DNA from 2 places in the Streptomyces sp. NPDC058239 genome. Region 2 is predicted to be linked to the other one. Evidence: predicted binding sites of a transcription regulator. Region 2 holds the regulator's gene; the other holds the start of a gene.

Region 1 (7,210 bases), on a different contig from region 2:
GACCGGCGAGCAGGGCCGACGCCGAGTGCAACTGGCTCTGGGTCTCGCCCCAGCTGCCCTGCCACTGGGATGCCTTGCCCCACAGCGGAACGAGGACGGTGAGGGCGACGGCGAGCCCGGTCCAGGGGGCGATCCCGCGCCGGAGCTCGGCCCGCAGCGCGGTGTATGCCCGTGCTTTTCCGTACAGGGTGGGGTTCGTCATCGATGCGCCACCGTCCCCCGGTGCGCCCGCAGCGCAGCGGTGTAGCCGCGCTCGATCGGGTTGCCGTCCGGCCCGTCCGCTCCGTTGTCCTCGCCGCCGAGGGCCGTCAGCTCCTGCGTCGTACCCCGGTACGCGATCCGGCCCGCCTCGATCAGCGTCACATCGGTGCAGGCCGCGGCGACATCCTCGACCAGATGGGTCGAGACGATCACGGTGGACGTGCTGCCCAGCTCGCGTATCAGCGCCCGGAACTCGACCCGCTGCTCCGGGTCGAGACCGGCGGTCGGCTCGTCGAGCAGCAGCAGGTCCGGATCGTTGACGATCGCCTGGGCGATGCCGACGCGCCGCACCATCCCGCCCGACAAGGTCTTCACCGGGGCGTCGATCCGGTCCGCCAGACCCACCCGGGCCACCGCAAGCTCCACGGCCGCGGGCACCGCCGCCGCGTCCATCTCCTTGAGCCAGGCCACATAGGCGACGAACTCGCGGACGGTGAAGCCCGGGTAGTACCCGAACTCCTGCGGCAGATAGCCGAGCTTGCGCCGGACCGCCGCCCGGCTGCGGTGGCCGGACTTCGCGCCGACCTCGCTGCCGAGCAGCTCCACCCGGCCGCCGGACGGTGCGGCGACCGTCGCGAGCACCCGGATCAGCGAGGTCTTGCCCGCTCCGTTCGGTCCGAGGAGCCCGTGCACACCGGGTGCGAAGTCGAGGTCGACGGCGTCGAGCACGGTAGTTCTGCGGTGCCGCACGGTCAGTTTCCTGACCTCGATTGTGCTGATGGCCGTGGTGCTGTTCATGCGTTCACGCTCACAACGTCTCCAGATGGTCGAAGGATCTACGGCGTGCGGCAAGCAGCGCGGCGCACACCAGCGCCCCGGCCGCCCAGCCGCCCTGTGCGGCGGGCCCTGCGAAGTACTTCGCTGCTTCGGCCGCCGGGCCGATCTCCGGGGGAGAGGTGGCGAAGGCAGGCAGGAGCACAGCGACAGCCCAGGCCACGGCGACGGACGAGGCGCCGGTACGGCAGCCGACGTACGAACCGAGGGCGAGCGCCGCCAGCGTCATCGCCAGCCCCGGCAGCAGCCATGCCGCCGGGCCCGGCCCCACGGCGGACGGGGGCAGTGCGGCCCCGGCGAGGGTGAGCGCCGGGATGCTCACGCCGAGCACCGCGGCGGTTCTCGTCAGCAGCAGCCGCAGCCCGCCGGCCGGGGTGGCGGCGGTGATCTCGTGCATCGGGTCCGTGTGCCGTCCGTAGGAGACGACGACCCCGGCGAGCGGCAGCACCGGCGCGACGACGAGGAGCAGCGGTCGCGTGGCCGCGCCGAGCCCGGCCCCGTAAGCCAGAGCGAGGGCCCCTACGGCCACCAGCACCAGCGCCAGCAGCCACGCACCGCGCAGCGCGGGCCCGGCGGCCCACAGCAGACGCCCGGTGCGGGTGGCGGACCCGGGAAGTCGGACCCGACCGTTCAGGACGGCCCCGGTTGCGGACACGAGGGAACGGACCCGGTTGCTCCGGGCGGGCCGGCTCTCCGGTGTCCCTTCCGCCGCCACCGCGGCCAGCACCCCCGCCCGCACCCCGTCCAGCATCGCCGCCGCCTCATGCCGTGCCCGTACCGCCGCCGAGACCCGTGCCGCGCACCCCCCGCACGTCTCCACGTGCTTCTCCAGGGACCAGGCGTCCGTCTCCGCCACCGAACCGGCTGCGTACCGGTCGGCCAGTTCTCCGTCCACGTGCCAGTGGGTCACGCCGTCGCCTCCCCTCATGCCGTGCCTCCCAGCGGACCGGCTTCCGGCGCCAGCAGTTCCAGCGCGGCGCGCAGCTCGCGTCTGGCCCGCATCGCCCGGGTCTTGACCGTGCCTTCCGGTATGTCCAGGAGCCGGGCCGTCTCACGGGTCGTCAGCCCGTCGATGACCGTCGCGCGCAGGACCTCGCGCAGCTCCGGCGAGATCCGGTCGAGTGCGGCGCCCACATCCCCGTACTCCAGCCCGGCAAGCACCCGCTCCTCGGCGGACGGCGCGGCGGCTGCCCACTCCTTGCTCCCGGCCCGCTCGGCCTCGGCCTGCGCAGCGAGACCGGCGCGGGCGTGGACCCGCTGCGCGTCCACCAGCCGGCGCGAGGCGATCACCCAGAGCCAGCCGCCGATCTGCCCCCCGCGGTGCGATCCGGCGGAGCGCCAGGCCGTCACGAAGGTGTCCTGAAGGACTTCCCGTACGGTCTCGGTATCCGCGCACCGTCTGCTCAGCCGGGCGAGCAGCCAGCCGGCATGCCGGTCGTAGAGCGTCGCCAGGGCCGCCGTATCCCCCTGTGCGACGGCACGCAGCAGCGCATCGTCGTCATTTCGGTCCTCCCCCGGGGAGCGCAACAGGTTCACACTCCCTCTATCGAGCACCGGACCCGAGTCGGTTCATACGTGGCTCATGTGGTTCACGCCATAGGCGTCGCGGGGGACGATCACGGAGGGTGGAACGTTGCTTCGGGGGCTGGTACGGAAAGGGGCCTCGCGCGGTGCATCAGGGTACGGACAGGGCGGTTCGCGAAGAAGAGCTCGCGGCGCCGCTGCTCGACGCCATACCGCGTCAGCGCCGTACGGAAGAGCCCGCCGTTCCTGGGGACCGCAAGGCCCGCCGGTGGCTGCGGCTGCTGCCGACGCCCACCGGTACCCCGTTCACCTTCGGGTATCTGCTGGTGCTCGTCGCCACGTCCCTCTTCATGGAGTGCGCCGATCCGGACACCGTCTCCGCCGTACTGCGCGAATCGAGCACGGATGTCGCGCATCTCGGCGAGGCCCCGTTCCTCGTCCTGGCCGCCAGTGCCCTGTGGGTCGTCGGCGGGCTCACCTCCCCGTACGTCCTCGGCTTCGCGCTCGTGCTGACCGCCCTGGAACGCCGCATCGGGGGGTGGCGCACCGCCGGTGTGTTCCTGCTCGGTCATGTCGTGGCGACGCTCGCCACGGAGATCCCGGTCGGGCTGTCCGTGGTGGCCGGTCATCTGCCGGAGTCCTCGCTGCACAGGCTCGACTACGGCATCAGCTTCGGGCTGATGGCGAGCGTGGGTGCGCTCGCCGGGCTGCTCACGCCGTGGCTCCGGGTGCTGGTGCTCGGCGGGGTCGGTGCGATGCTGCTGCGTGATCTGTTCGACCTCGGCAACCCCCTCACCAGCTGGGGCCATCCGCTGGCGCTGCTGCTGGGCGTGGCCTGCTGGCCGCTGCTGCGCCGGGCCGGTGCGGTCACAGGTGCGGTGGTCAGGGGCGTGGGGCCTTCTCGCCGTGCACCGCGAGATACTCGGCTGCCAGCCAGGGCGCCAGATCGTCGATGAGCACCGCGAGGACAGCCGGATCGGCGGAGGGGGTGCGGCCCGTGCGCGCGGCCACCCTCATCTGCTCGATCCGCTCCGGGTGGTCCGGGTAGTAGCGGGCGAACACCTCGGCGGACTCCACCAGATCGCTGGTCCAGCCGCCCCACTGCGGCATGACCAGGGTGAAGCCCGACCGGACGATACGGCGGGCGGCGCCGCGGCTGAGGTTTCGGCGTTCGGAGTCCGTGGTGGCTTCGGCGGCCCTCCGTCGCCAGCGCGGGAGCGAGAGGTGGAGGTCCCCGTTGGTCTCGCGGGCGAGCAGCGGGGTGGGGCGGTAGCGCGGAAGCTGTACGGCGAGGTCCTCGCCCAGCAGTGGGGTGCAGAGGCAGGCGAGGAAGAAGCCGAGGTCGTTGCGTTCGAGTTCGCTGGTGAGGGTGTCGGCGCCGAACAGCAGGATGCCGACGCCGTCGATCTGGCCGAACGAGGCGTCCAGCCCGGCCTCGACGGCCCGGGCCGCCGCCTCGTCGGCCTCGGTGGGTTCGGTGCGCAGGGCGAGCAGCAGGTCCAGATCGGAGACACCGGGAACGGCCGTGCCGCGCGGAATGCTGCCGTAGATGTACGCGCTGTGCAGCCGCGCGCCGTCGAACACTTCGGCGATCCGGGTGCGGGCAGCCGCCACCACGGGGGCGAAGGCCGCCGGCACCCGGCCCAGCGAACCCTCCCGCCGGATGGTGCCGTCCGGATTCATCCCTCGGTCGTCGTTCATACCGGCACTCTGCCCGGTGTCCCGTCCGGTTGCCGACCGGTTTTTCGCAGGTGGGCCGGGCCTCGGGACATCGGCCGGTCCGAGGTCCCGTGCCGTCGTCAGGGCGTCGGCGGCGACCACAGTGGTCACGGAGTGGAAGCCACAGACCGGCGGACTCGGTTCCCGAAGCCGGGAACGCCGCCGGATTAAAGCGGACGCGTCCGGAGTTCTCCGCTACAGAAACGGCCGGACCGGGCGGGGCCTGCGGAGCGAGCGCATTCAGTCGATCGCTCACAGCGAACATGCACCGGGGAACAATGGGAGGCTCAGAAGCATTGAGTCTGCATAACTCAACTTGAGTGCCGAAGGGGAGATCATGGCTACCGAGTCCAATGCGGTCACTCCGCTCGCCCTGCCCGTGCTGCCGCTCGACGACGAGGTCGTGCTGCCCGGGATGGTGGTGCCTCTGGACCTGTCCGACACCGATGTACGCGCCGCCGTGGAAGCCGCACAGGCCGCAGCCCGTGAGGGTGGCGGCAAGCCCGAGGTGCTTCTTGTGCCGCGGATCGACGGGACGTACACCGGCACCGGTGTCATCGGCACCGTCGAACAGGTCGGGCGGCTTTCGGACGGGGATCCGGGCGCGCTCATCCGCGGCCGTGGCCGGGTACGGATCGGGGCCGGGACCAGCGGGCCGGGTGCCGCGCTCTGGGTGGAAGGGACACGGGTCGACGCGGTCGTCCCCGATCCGCTCCCCGGAGCCGCCGCCGAGCTGGTCAAGGAGTACAAGGCGCTCGCCACCAGCTGGCTGAAGAAGCGCGGCGCCTGGCAGGTCGTGGACCGGGTCCAGCAGATCGAGGACATCTCCGCGCTCGCCGACAATTCCGGATACTCACCCTTCCTCACCACTGCCCAGAAGGTGCAGCTCCTGGAGACCGTGGACGCGGTCGCCCGGCTGAAGCTCGCCATCCAGTGGCTCGGTGAACACCTTGCCGAGCAGGATGTCGCCGAGTCCATCGCCAAGGACGTCCAGGAGGGCGTCGACAAGCAGCAGCGCGAATTCCTGCTGCGGCGCCAGTTGGAAGCCGTACGCAAGGAGCTCTCCGATCTCAACGGCGGCCCTGGTTCCGGCGCAGACGAGTCCGACGACTACCGGGCCCGCGTCGAGGCCGCCGATCTTCCCGAGCACGTCCGTGAGGCCGCCCTCAAGGAGGTCGACAAGCTGGAGCGCTCGTCCGACCAGAGCCCCGAGGGCTCCTGGATCAGGACCTGGCTCGACACCGTCCTCGAACTGCCGTGGACCGAGCGGACCGAGGACGCGTACGACATCCGCGGCGCCCAGGAGATCCTCGACGCCGAGCACGCGGGCCTGCAGGACGTGAAGGAGCGGATCACCGAGTACCTGGCGGTACGCAAGCGGCGTTCCGAGCGCGGCCTCGGCGTCGTCGGCGGGCGGCGCGGCGGTGCCGTCCTGGCGCTGGTGGGTCCGCCGGGCGTGGGCAAGACCTCGCTCGGTGAATCCGTCGCGCACGCCATGGGACGCAAGTTCGTCCGTGTCGCGCTCGGCGGTGTACGGGACGAGGCGGAGATCCGCGGCCACCGGCGTACCTACGTCGGTGCCCTGCCGGGACGTATCGTCCGGGCCATCAAGGAGGCCGGAACGATGAATCCGGTCGTCCTGCTCGACGAGATCGACAAGGTCGGCTCCGACTTCCGGGGCGACCCGGCCGCCGCCCTCCTCGAAGTCCTCGACCCGGCGCAGAACCACACCTTCCGCGACCACTACCTGGAGGTCGAACTCGACCTCAGCGATGTCGTCTTCCTGGCGACGGCCAATGTGCTCGAAGCCATTCCGGAGGCCCTGCTCGACCGTATGGAGCTGGTCAGGCTCGATGGCTACACCGAGGACGAGAAGGTCGTCATCGCCCGCGACCACCTGCTCCCGCGCCAGCTGGAGCGGGCCGGTCTGGAGAAGGACGAGGTGACGCTCGACGAGTCCGCGCTGCGCAAGCTGGCCGGCGAGTACACCCGCGAAGCGGGCGTACGAAACCTGGAGCGGGCCGTCGCCCGGCTGCTCCGCAAGGTCGCGGCCCAGCACGAACTGGGCGACCGGGAGCTTCCGTTCACGGTCACCGAAGCGGATCTGCGCGGTCTGATCGGCCGGCCGCACCATGTTCCCGAGTCCGCCCAGGACCCGGCCGAGCGCCGCACCGCGGTGCCGGGCGTGGCCACCGGACTCGCGGTGACCGGTGCCGGTGGTGACGTGCTGTTCGTGGAGGCGTCGCTGGCCGACCCGGAGACCGGGGCGTCCGGACTGACCCTCACCGGTCAGCTCGGCGACGTCATGAAGGAGTCCGCGCAGATCGCGCTGAGCTTCCTGCGGTCGCACGGCGCGGAGCTGGAGCTGCCGGTCGCGGATCTGAAGGACCGCGGCGTGCACATCCACTTCCCGGCGGGCGCGGTCCCGAAGGACGGCCCGAGCGCCGGCATCACCATGACGACCGCGCTGGCCTCGCTGCTCTCCGGACGGCTGGTCCGTACGGATGTGGCGATGACCGGTGAGGTCTCGCTCACCGGACGGGTGCTGCCGATCGGCGGCCTGAAGCAGAAGCTGCTGGCCGCGCACCGGGCCGGGATCACCACCGTGGTCATCCCGAAGCGGAACGAGGCCGACCTGGACGATGTCCCGGCCGAGGTCCTGGACACCCTGGAGGTCCACCCGGTGACGGACGTCCGCCAGGTGCTGGAGATCGCCCTCGCCCCGGCCTCCGCGGCCAGGCGCGAGGAGAGGATCCCGGCCGCGGCGTAGGCGCCATGGCGTGACGGGCGTGGCACCACGTGCGCGACCGGTACGGACGGCCCGCCTTCCCGGCAACGGGCGGGCGGGTCGTTCCGCGTGCGCCCAGGGTCCTCGCTTCTGGGGGCGTACGGCTCAGGGGCGGTAGACGGTCCCCGGGGCCGGCTCTGCGGG
Region 2 (7,210 bases):
TTTCCCCACCCCCGGCCGCCACCCCGCCGGCCCTCGCGCCCGCCAACGGGGGGGGGCCCATGGCCGATCGTCCGGAAGGAGGGACGTCGATGAGCACGAAGGACTTCGTCGAGAAGGACTACTACAAGGTCCTCGGCGTCCCCAAGGACGCCACCGACGCCGAGATCAAGAAGGCGTACCGGAAGCTCGCCCGCGAGTTCCACCCGGACGCAAACAAGGGCGACGACAAGGCGGAGGAGCGCTTCAAGGAGATCTCCGAGGCGAACGACATCCTCGGCGACAGCAAGAAGCGCAAGGAGTACGACGAGGCCCGCGCCCTCTTCGGCAACGGCGGCTTCAGGGCCGGACCCGGAGGCGCCGGAGGCAACTTCAACTTCGACCTGGGCGACCTCTTCGGAGGCACCCAGGGCGGGGGCGCGGGTGGCGGAGCCGGTGGTTTCGGCGGCGGCGGCCTGGGCGATGTCTTCGGCGGCCTGTTCAACCGGGGCGGTACGGGGACGCGGGTGCAGCCGCGCCGCGGCCAGGACATCGAGTCCGAGGTGACGCTCAGCTTCATCGAGGCGGTCGAAGGGGCCACGGTCCCGTTGCGGATGTCCAGCCAGGCGCCCTGCAAGGCGTGTTCCGGCACCGGTGACAAGAACGGCACCCCCAGGGTCTGCCCGACCTGTCTCGGCACCGGACAGGTGTCGCGCGGCACCGGCGGCGGCTTCTCGCTCACCGACCCCTGCGTGGACTGCAAGGGCCGGGGCCTCATCGCCCAGGACCCCTGCGATGTCTGCAAGGGCAGCGGACGGGCGAAGTCCTCCCGGACCATGCAGGTCAGGATTCCGGCGGGCGTCTCGGACGGCCAGCGGATCCGGCTGCGCGGCAAGGGCGGCCCGGGCGAGCGCGGTGGACCGGCCGGCGATCTCTACGTCGTGGTCCATGTCGACGCCCACCCGGTCTTCGGCCGCAGGGGCGACAACCTCACAGTCACCGTGCCTGTCGACTTCACGGAGGCGGCGCTCGGCGGCGAGGTGAAGGTGCCCACGCTCGGCGGTTCGCCGGTCACCCTGAAACTGCCGGCCGGCACCCCCAACGGGCGTACGATGCGCGCCCGCGGCAAGGGCGCCGTACGCAAGGACGGCACCAGGGGCGACCTGCTGGTCACCGTCGAGGTGACGGTGCCCAAGGACCTCAGCACCGAGGCCAGGGACGCGCTGGAGGCCTACCGGAAGGCGACCGCGGGCCACGACCCGCGGGCGGAGCTGTTCCAGGCTGCGAAGGGAGCTTGAGGTGGACGGCCGACGACGCAATCCGTACGAACTGACCGATGAATCACCGGTGTACGTGATCTCGATCGCGGCCCAGCTCTCGGGCCTGCATCCGCAGACGCTGCGCCAGTACGACCGCCTCGGCCTGGTCTCCCCCGACCGTACGGCCGGGCGCGGCAGGCGCTACTCGGCCCGCGACATCGAGCTGCTGCGCACCGTGCAGCAACTGTCGCAGGACGAGGGCATCAACCTCGCCGGCATCAAGCGCATCATCGAACTGGAGAACCAGGTCGCCGCCCTCCAGCAGCGCGTCGCCGAACTCTCGGCGGCCGTGGACGGCGCGGCGGCGGCGATGCAGCAGCGCGAGGCCCAGGTGCATGCCTCGTACCGGCGCGATCTGGTGCCGTATCAGGATGTGCAGCAGACCAGCGCGTTGGTGGTCTGGCGGCCGAAGCGGCCGAAGGACTGAGCGGGTTCGGCCGTCGGGCCGGACGATTCGCTCACGATTCGTTTCGTTCGGGGCCGGGAGTCGACCCAAGGGGTCGGCCCCCGGCCCTTCGCTGTGCGCCCGCAGCCCTGCGCATGCCCCCGGGCTCCGGCCGAAACCAGACTCATGTTCGATCACGCTCGCGACAATGGGGCAGGGGTCTGTCACCGGCCCCGCTCGTTCACCAACGCACCGGGCCGGGGCCAACCGCCCGGTGGCACAGTCGGGAGTCATGCATGTCCATGGTCGGCCTCTTCTGGATCACCGGCACCGCGGCCCACATCGGCGCCCCACCGAACGAACCCGGCCCCGGCGTGCTGCTCACCGAGGAGGGGCTGACGGGGCTCGGGGCGGACCAGAGCGGCCGGTGGACTTGGGACGAGATCCAGCGCGTGTCGGTGGCCGGTGTACCCGTGCGGTCCTCGGCGCGCAGGGTTGCCGGGCTTCTGCTGGACACCGTGATCACAGCAGCGCTCGGCGGGGTGGACGAGGGCCCCGCCATGTTCGTACGCATCGAAACTCCCACGGAGGGAGTGGAATTGATCGTGCACGCGCCCACCGCCTCCTACAGCCCCGCGGAGTGCCGGCTGTCACAGGGCCTGCTCGATGCCTGTGCGAACGGCCGGGCCACCCCTGCCGCGCTGCTCGACTGGGGGCGTACGCGGCAGGGCGGCACCCCCAAGCGTGCGGAGCGGGAGGAGCTGCTGGCGGCGTGGGGCGGGGCGCCGCGACTGCCCGAGCGCTGATCGGCAGGCAGACACCCGCACCCCACGGCGTATCAGTTGCCGGAGACCGTGAACTCGGCCGTGTTGTTGGCCAGTCGCGGATCGAAGGCGGAGATCCGCAGCTCCGGGTCGTCGTTGAGTGTGGCGACCGAACCCTTCGCCCCGCCCTCGACGAGGCGGTCGACGTGCAGGGTGAAGTCGAACGTGGAGCGGGCCTTCTCCCAGAGGAGGATCGGTGTCCGGCAGGTGTAGCTGTTCGTGCCGGACAGGTCGCAGGCGTCAGGCTTGCCGGTGACGGTGGTGCCCTCCGGGATGCGGACGTCGAGCGTCGCGACGGAGGCGCCCGCGCCGAGGGAGGCGACCCAGGCCGGGCCGCGGTTCTTCACACCGATCCGGGCGGTGACCGTGTCACCGGGCGCGGCGGAGGTGATGTCGCTCGCGAGGGCGACCAGGTCGGCCTTGTTGGCTGCTGTGATCTGCGTGGAGCGGTAGTTGTCGTCGAGGTTCAGGTCGGGCTCGGCGGCCACCGCGCTCCGGGTGGCGGCCGCGGGGACGGGTGCTGCGCCGAGGTCGGCACCGGTGCCCTGGACGAACGGCCTTCCCGCGAGGGCCTGTTCGTACGCCTCGTCGGTGAACCGGTCGACCGAGTAGTCGAACCGCTCGTACAACGCCGCACTCGTCGCACGGACCGCGCCGGCCGCCGACAGGTCGTACACCTGCCCCGGGGCGACGGGCTCGTCGAGGACACAGACGGCTGTGGTGCCGCTCCGGTTGGTGACGGGGTCCGCGTCCAGGTACGTGCAGTTGCCGAAGCGCTGCGAGAACGCCAGGCCGTGCGAGGCGAAGAGGGTCAGCAGGGTGCGGTCGGCGGTGCGGTTGCCGTGGTTGGTCAGGCGGATCGGCTGGGCGAGGTCGGTGCCGGGCTTGACGCCGGTGCGGTACGGAAGCTGGCTCACACCCAGGTCGGGGCCGTCACCGAGGCGGATCTGGGTGTCCGCCGGATACCCGGTGAGGGGGCCGAAGGAACTGTCCGCCGCCGCGGTGAAGTGCAGGGTGCCGGTGGCGTCGGCGGGTGCGCCGGCTGCGGCGCGCAGCCCGATCTCGGCGACGGAGACGTACGGGGCGCCGTCCAGGGACCCGAAGTCGCAGGTCGCGGTGAGGGCGTCGGTGGCCGGTGCGCAGGTCGAGGGCCAGCTGACCTCGGCCACACCCGCGAGCTCGGACGCGTCGACCGTGAGACGGCCGCCGGTCACGGAGTTGTGCGTGTTGTCGTGCCCGAGCTTCACCTCGACGGTGTTGGCGGTCGCGGAGCCGTCGGCGTCCGCGGTCGGCAGGACGAGCTCGTACGGCGCCGCGATCCAGAGCTGGTCCGTCTCCGGCTCGTCGGCACTGGCAGGTGCGACGGAGCCGAGCGCGAGGACCGCCCCGGCGACCAGCGCGACCGGGACGTGGAGCCGGCGCCCCGGTCGTATGCGGGTGGGGGATGGGGGCCGGTGGTCCGGAGCTGCCTGCATGATGTCGGGTCTCTCCCTGCGAAGCGGTACGTGTCCGGGAGTTGGACGGGCCGGGGCGGGGGTTGGTTGTACGTCGCCACCGGGACATCTCCTCGACCGTTCAATTCAGTGGCTTGTCGAGGATTCCCGATTGGGCGATGAGGTAGCCGAGTTGGGCGCGACTGTTGCTTCCGAGAGTGGCGGAGAGCTTGGCGACATGGGCGCGACAGGTACGGACATTCATGCCGAGGCGCCGGGCGATCGCCTCGTCGACGTACCCCTCGACGAGGAGTTTGGCTATGGACCGCTGGATGCCGGTGATGCCGTCATTGGGAGGGGTGTACGGAGCCTCTTCGGTGAGGGGGGTCGCCAGTTGCCAGAACTGGTTGAACACGGATACCAGATACTCCACCAGGCCGGGATGGCGCAGCTCCAGAGCCACCTGTCGGTCGCGGCGTGCGGGTATGACGGCCACGGAACGGTCGAAGATGATCATGCGATCGATGAGCTCTTCCAGCGTTCGGACCTCTACGTGCCCCGAGTGCAGCCGTTCCAGATAGGCGAAGACGCCGGGGCCGTGACGGACCGTGTGCTGATAAAGAGTGCGCAGCCGTACGCCGCGGCTCACCGGCCCTTCCACGCGTTCCAGTGATTGGGTGAGGACATCCAGATTGCGGACACCGCCCGGCTGGATGGTGAGTATCTCTTCGGTGCATTGGGCGGTCGCTGTGTCCAGCGTCGCATTTATGGTCTGCAGCCCTTCCAGGACGCTGATCGCATGCGTAGTCACCGAGGGCTGGGCGCTGATGGCCATGAATGGCTCGAATGCGTCGGCCAATTCGATCGTGACCCGGCGGCGGTCCCGGATTTCCCGCTCTATGGGGTGCAGGCGCTGCGCGAGCACGGATGACGGCGGAACCGGGCGGAGCCATTTGGCGTCGTCCGGGTCCGGGTGCAGCAGAGCGAATTCCAGCAAGCAGGGAGCTGCTTCGACCTCCGTGCGGGCGATGCGCCCGGCGCCAAGAGCGCTGGCGTACAAGCGTGCACCCTCATCGCACAGTTCGGTGATGGGGTGAGGATGCGTAGGTTTCATGCTTGTTGTGAGCAAATCTCCACCCCCCAGGGTCCTGAACGTACAGGAACATGATGCATCGCTCCTGTGGCTTCGACGTGCTGGGTTGCGACATGGTCTTGGTGGAGCCGGGGGAGAGGAACCTACCAAGTGAGGACGAAGCCACCCATGTACAAGAGATTGCTTCGCTCGGTTCTTGCTGTCGCCTTCGCTGCCGCAGCATTCTCCGTAGCAGTTCAGGGGGATGTTTCGTGGGACAGCCAAAGGGCTGACGCGCAGAGCAGTGTGTCGGCGGGCGAAATGGGAACCAGTGATGTGTCCTGGGACAGCCAGCCGGCTGGCGTGTCCGCGGGCGCATGACCATCCCGCCGGACGACCGGACTTTCCGGCGCGAGATGGCCACGGCCTACCGTTCGGGCTGGCATTTCATCGATCTCGTCACGGCCATCCCCCGCTGTGGCGACTCGCTGATGGTCACTCTGTTCGGCGACCCCATCGTTGTCGCACGTGAAGAAGACGACGAAGTACGTGCTTACCGGTGCCTCCGCAAGCCGCGTGGAGCCCCGCAGCCCGTTCGCTGCGCGATCCGGTACGACATGATTTTCGTCAACCTCGACCGGCGGGACCACCAGCTGTTCGAGCCAGAGACTATTTCCGCCACCCCCCGCAGTGCCTGAGCGATCCCCCGTCGTTACACGTCGCTCAGTCACTCCCCCACACAACGGCGCCATCGTGACCTGAACACGATGGCGCCGTTGTGCTGCCCAGGGAAGCGCCGCCGCCGGGAAGACCCGGGAAGTCCGCGGTCTCCCTCACACCCTGCCGAGCGCCCGGTCCAGGGCGATCTCGATGACCACGCGGTCCGGGTTGGGTGCCGGCGTGCGTTCGTAGCGTTCCGCGTAGCGGCTCACCGCGTCGGCGATCACGTCGGCCTCCGTGCGCACCGTGGCGCGGCCCTCCAGTGTTGCCCAGCGGCCCCGGTCGACCTGGCAGACCGCGACCCGGGCGCCGTCCGGGCCCGCGGCCAGGATGTTGGCGACCTTCTGGCGGTTCTTGTTGGTGATGACGCGGGCGAGCCCGGCCCCGGGGTCGTACGTCACACCCACCGGCACCACATGCGGCGTGCCGTCGGAGCGGGGAGTGGTCAGGGTGCACAGGTGGCGCTCGCGCCAGAACGCGAGGTACTCGGGACCGGGATTCATCACATCGACTGCCATGGGGACAGCGTAGGCAGCACGGAAACGTGACCGCCCCTGCGGTGGCGGAGGTCCACTCCGGCCGGTTCACTCGGAGCATCGGAAGAGGAGAGCTGGAGCCCGGGGACCGGTCCGGAACAGGGTTGAGTGGAATAGACTCAACTTTGTGCACGTTGACCTAGTCAGTGTTGTGGAGAGACCAGTCACCGCAAGGAGGAGAAAGCGCACGTGGACGCCGAGCTGACCAACAAGAGCCGGGACGCCATCAACGCGGCCACCAGCAGGGCCGTGAAGGACGGGCACCCAGATCTGACCCCCGGGCATCTGCTGCTCGCGCTGCTCGCGGGCGAGGACAACGAGAACATCATCGATCTGCTCGCCGCCGTCGAGGCCGACCAGATCGCCGTACGCACCGAGACGGAGCGGCTCCTGGGCGCGGAGCCCAGTGTCACCGGGTCGACCGTCGCCCCGCCGCAGCCCAACCGCGAGCTGCTCGCCGTGATCGCGGATGCCGCGCAGCGCGCGAAGGAGCTCGGCGACGACTACATCTCCACCGAGCACCTGCTGATCGGCATCGCCGCCGAGGGCGGCCGGGCCGGTGAGATCCTGAGCGGTCAGGGGGCCAGTGCGAAGAGGCTGCTGGACGCATTCGAGAAGAGCAGGGGAGGGCGCCGGGTGACCACACCCGACCCGGAGGGCCAGTACAAGGCCCTGGAGAAGTTCGGTACGGACTTCACGGCCGCAGCCAGGGAGGGCAAGCTCGACCCCGTCATCGGGCGTGACCAGGAGATCCGGCGTGTCGTCCAGGTGCTCTCGCGGCGTACGAAGAACAACCCGGTGCTCATCGGTGAGCCCGGTGTCGGCAAGACGGCCGTCGTCGAAGGGCTCGCCCAGCGCATCGTCAAGGGCGACGTCCCCGAGTCCCTGAAGAACAAGCGGCTCGTCTCGCTCGACCTCGGCGCGATGGTCGCGGGCGCCAAGTAC

Evidence for each region. The regulator HspR, encoded in region 2, represses chaperone genes until heat shock. The targets are predictions, from matches to a motif close to TTGAGNNNNNNNNNCTCAA.
Region 1: lon (endopeptidase La) is a predicted target of HspR. The motif match lies at 4,575-4,593, and genes of this name have one in related genera.

The regions. Positions count from the first base shown of each region.
Region 1 is NZ_JBHVWS010000007.1:8,850-16,059, forward strand. Features, by position in the region: gene ACFVYE_RS11190 (hypothetical protein) at 1-202, opposite strand, end outside; gene ACFVYE_RS11195 (ABC transporter ATP-binding protein) at 199-999, opposite strand; gene ACFVYE_RS11200 (zf-HC2 domain-containing protein) at 1,010-1,945, opposite strand; gene ACFVYE_RS11205 (RNA polymerase sigma factor) at 1,960-2,571, opposite strand; gene ACFVYE_RS11210 (rhomboid-like protein) at 2,706-3,515, shown strand; gene ACFVYE_RS11215 (nucleotidyltransferase) at 3,442-4,260, opposite strand; gene lon (endopeptidase La) at 4,616-7,048, shown strand; gene ACFVYE_RS11225 (polysaccharide deacetylase family protein) at 7,172-7,210, opposite strand, start outside.
Region 2 is NZ_JBHVWS010000036.1:89,355-96,564, reverse strand. Features, by position in the region: gene dnaJ (molecular chaperone DnaJ) at 90-1,274, shown strand; gene ACFVYE_RS31115 (heat shock protein transcriptional repressor HspR) at 1,276-1,722, shown strand; gene ACFVYE_RS31110 (hypothetical protein) at 1,977-2,486, shown strand; gene ACFVYE_RS31105 (hypothetical protein) at 2,519-3,979, opposite strand; gene ACFVYE_RS31100 (helix-turn-helix transcriptional regulator) at 4,080-5,051, opposite strand; gene ACFVYE_RS31095 ((2Fe-2S)-binding protein) at 5,387-5,707, shown strand; gene ACFVYE_RS31090 (pyridoxamine 5'-phosphate oxidase family protein) at 5,843-6,247, opposite strand; gene clpB (ATP-dependent chaperone ClpB) at 6,455-7,210, shown strand, end outside.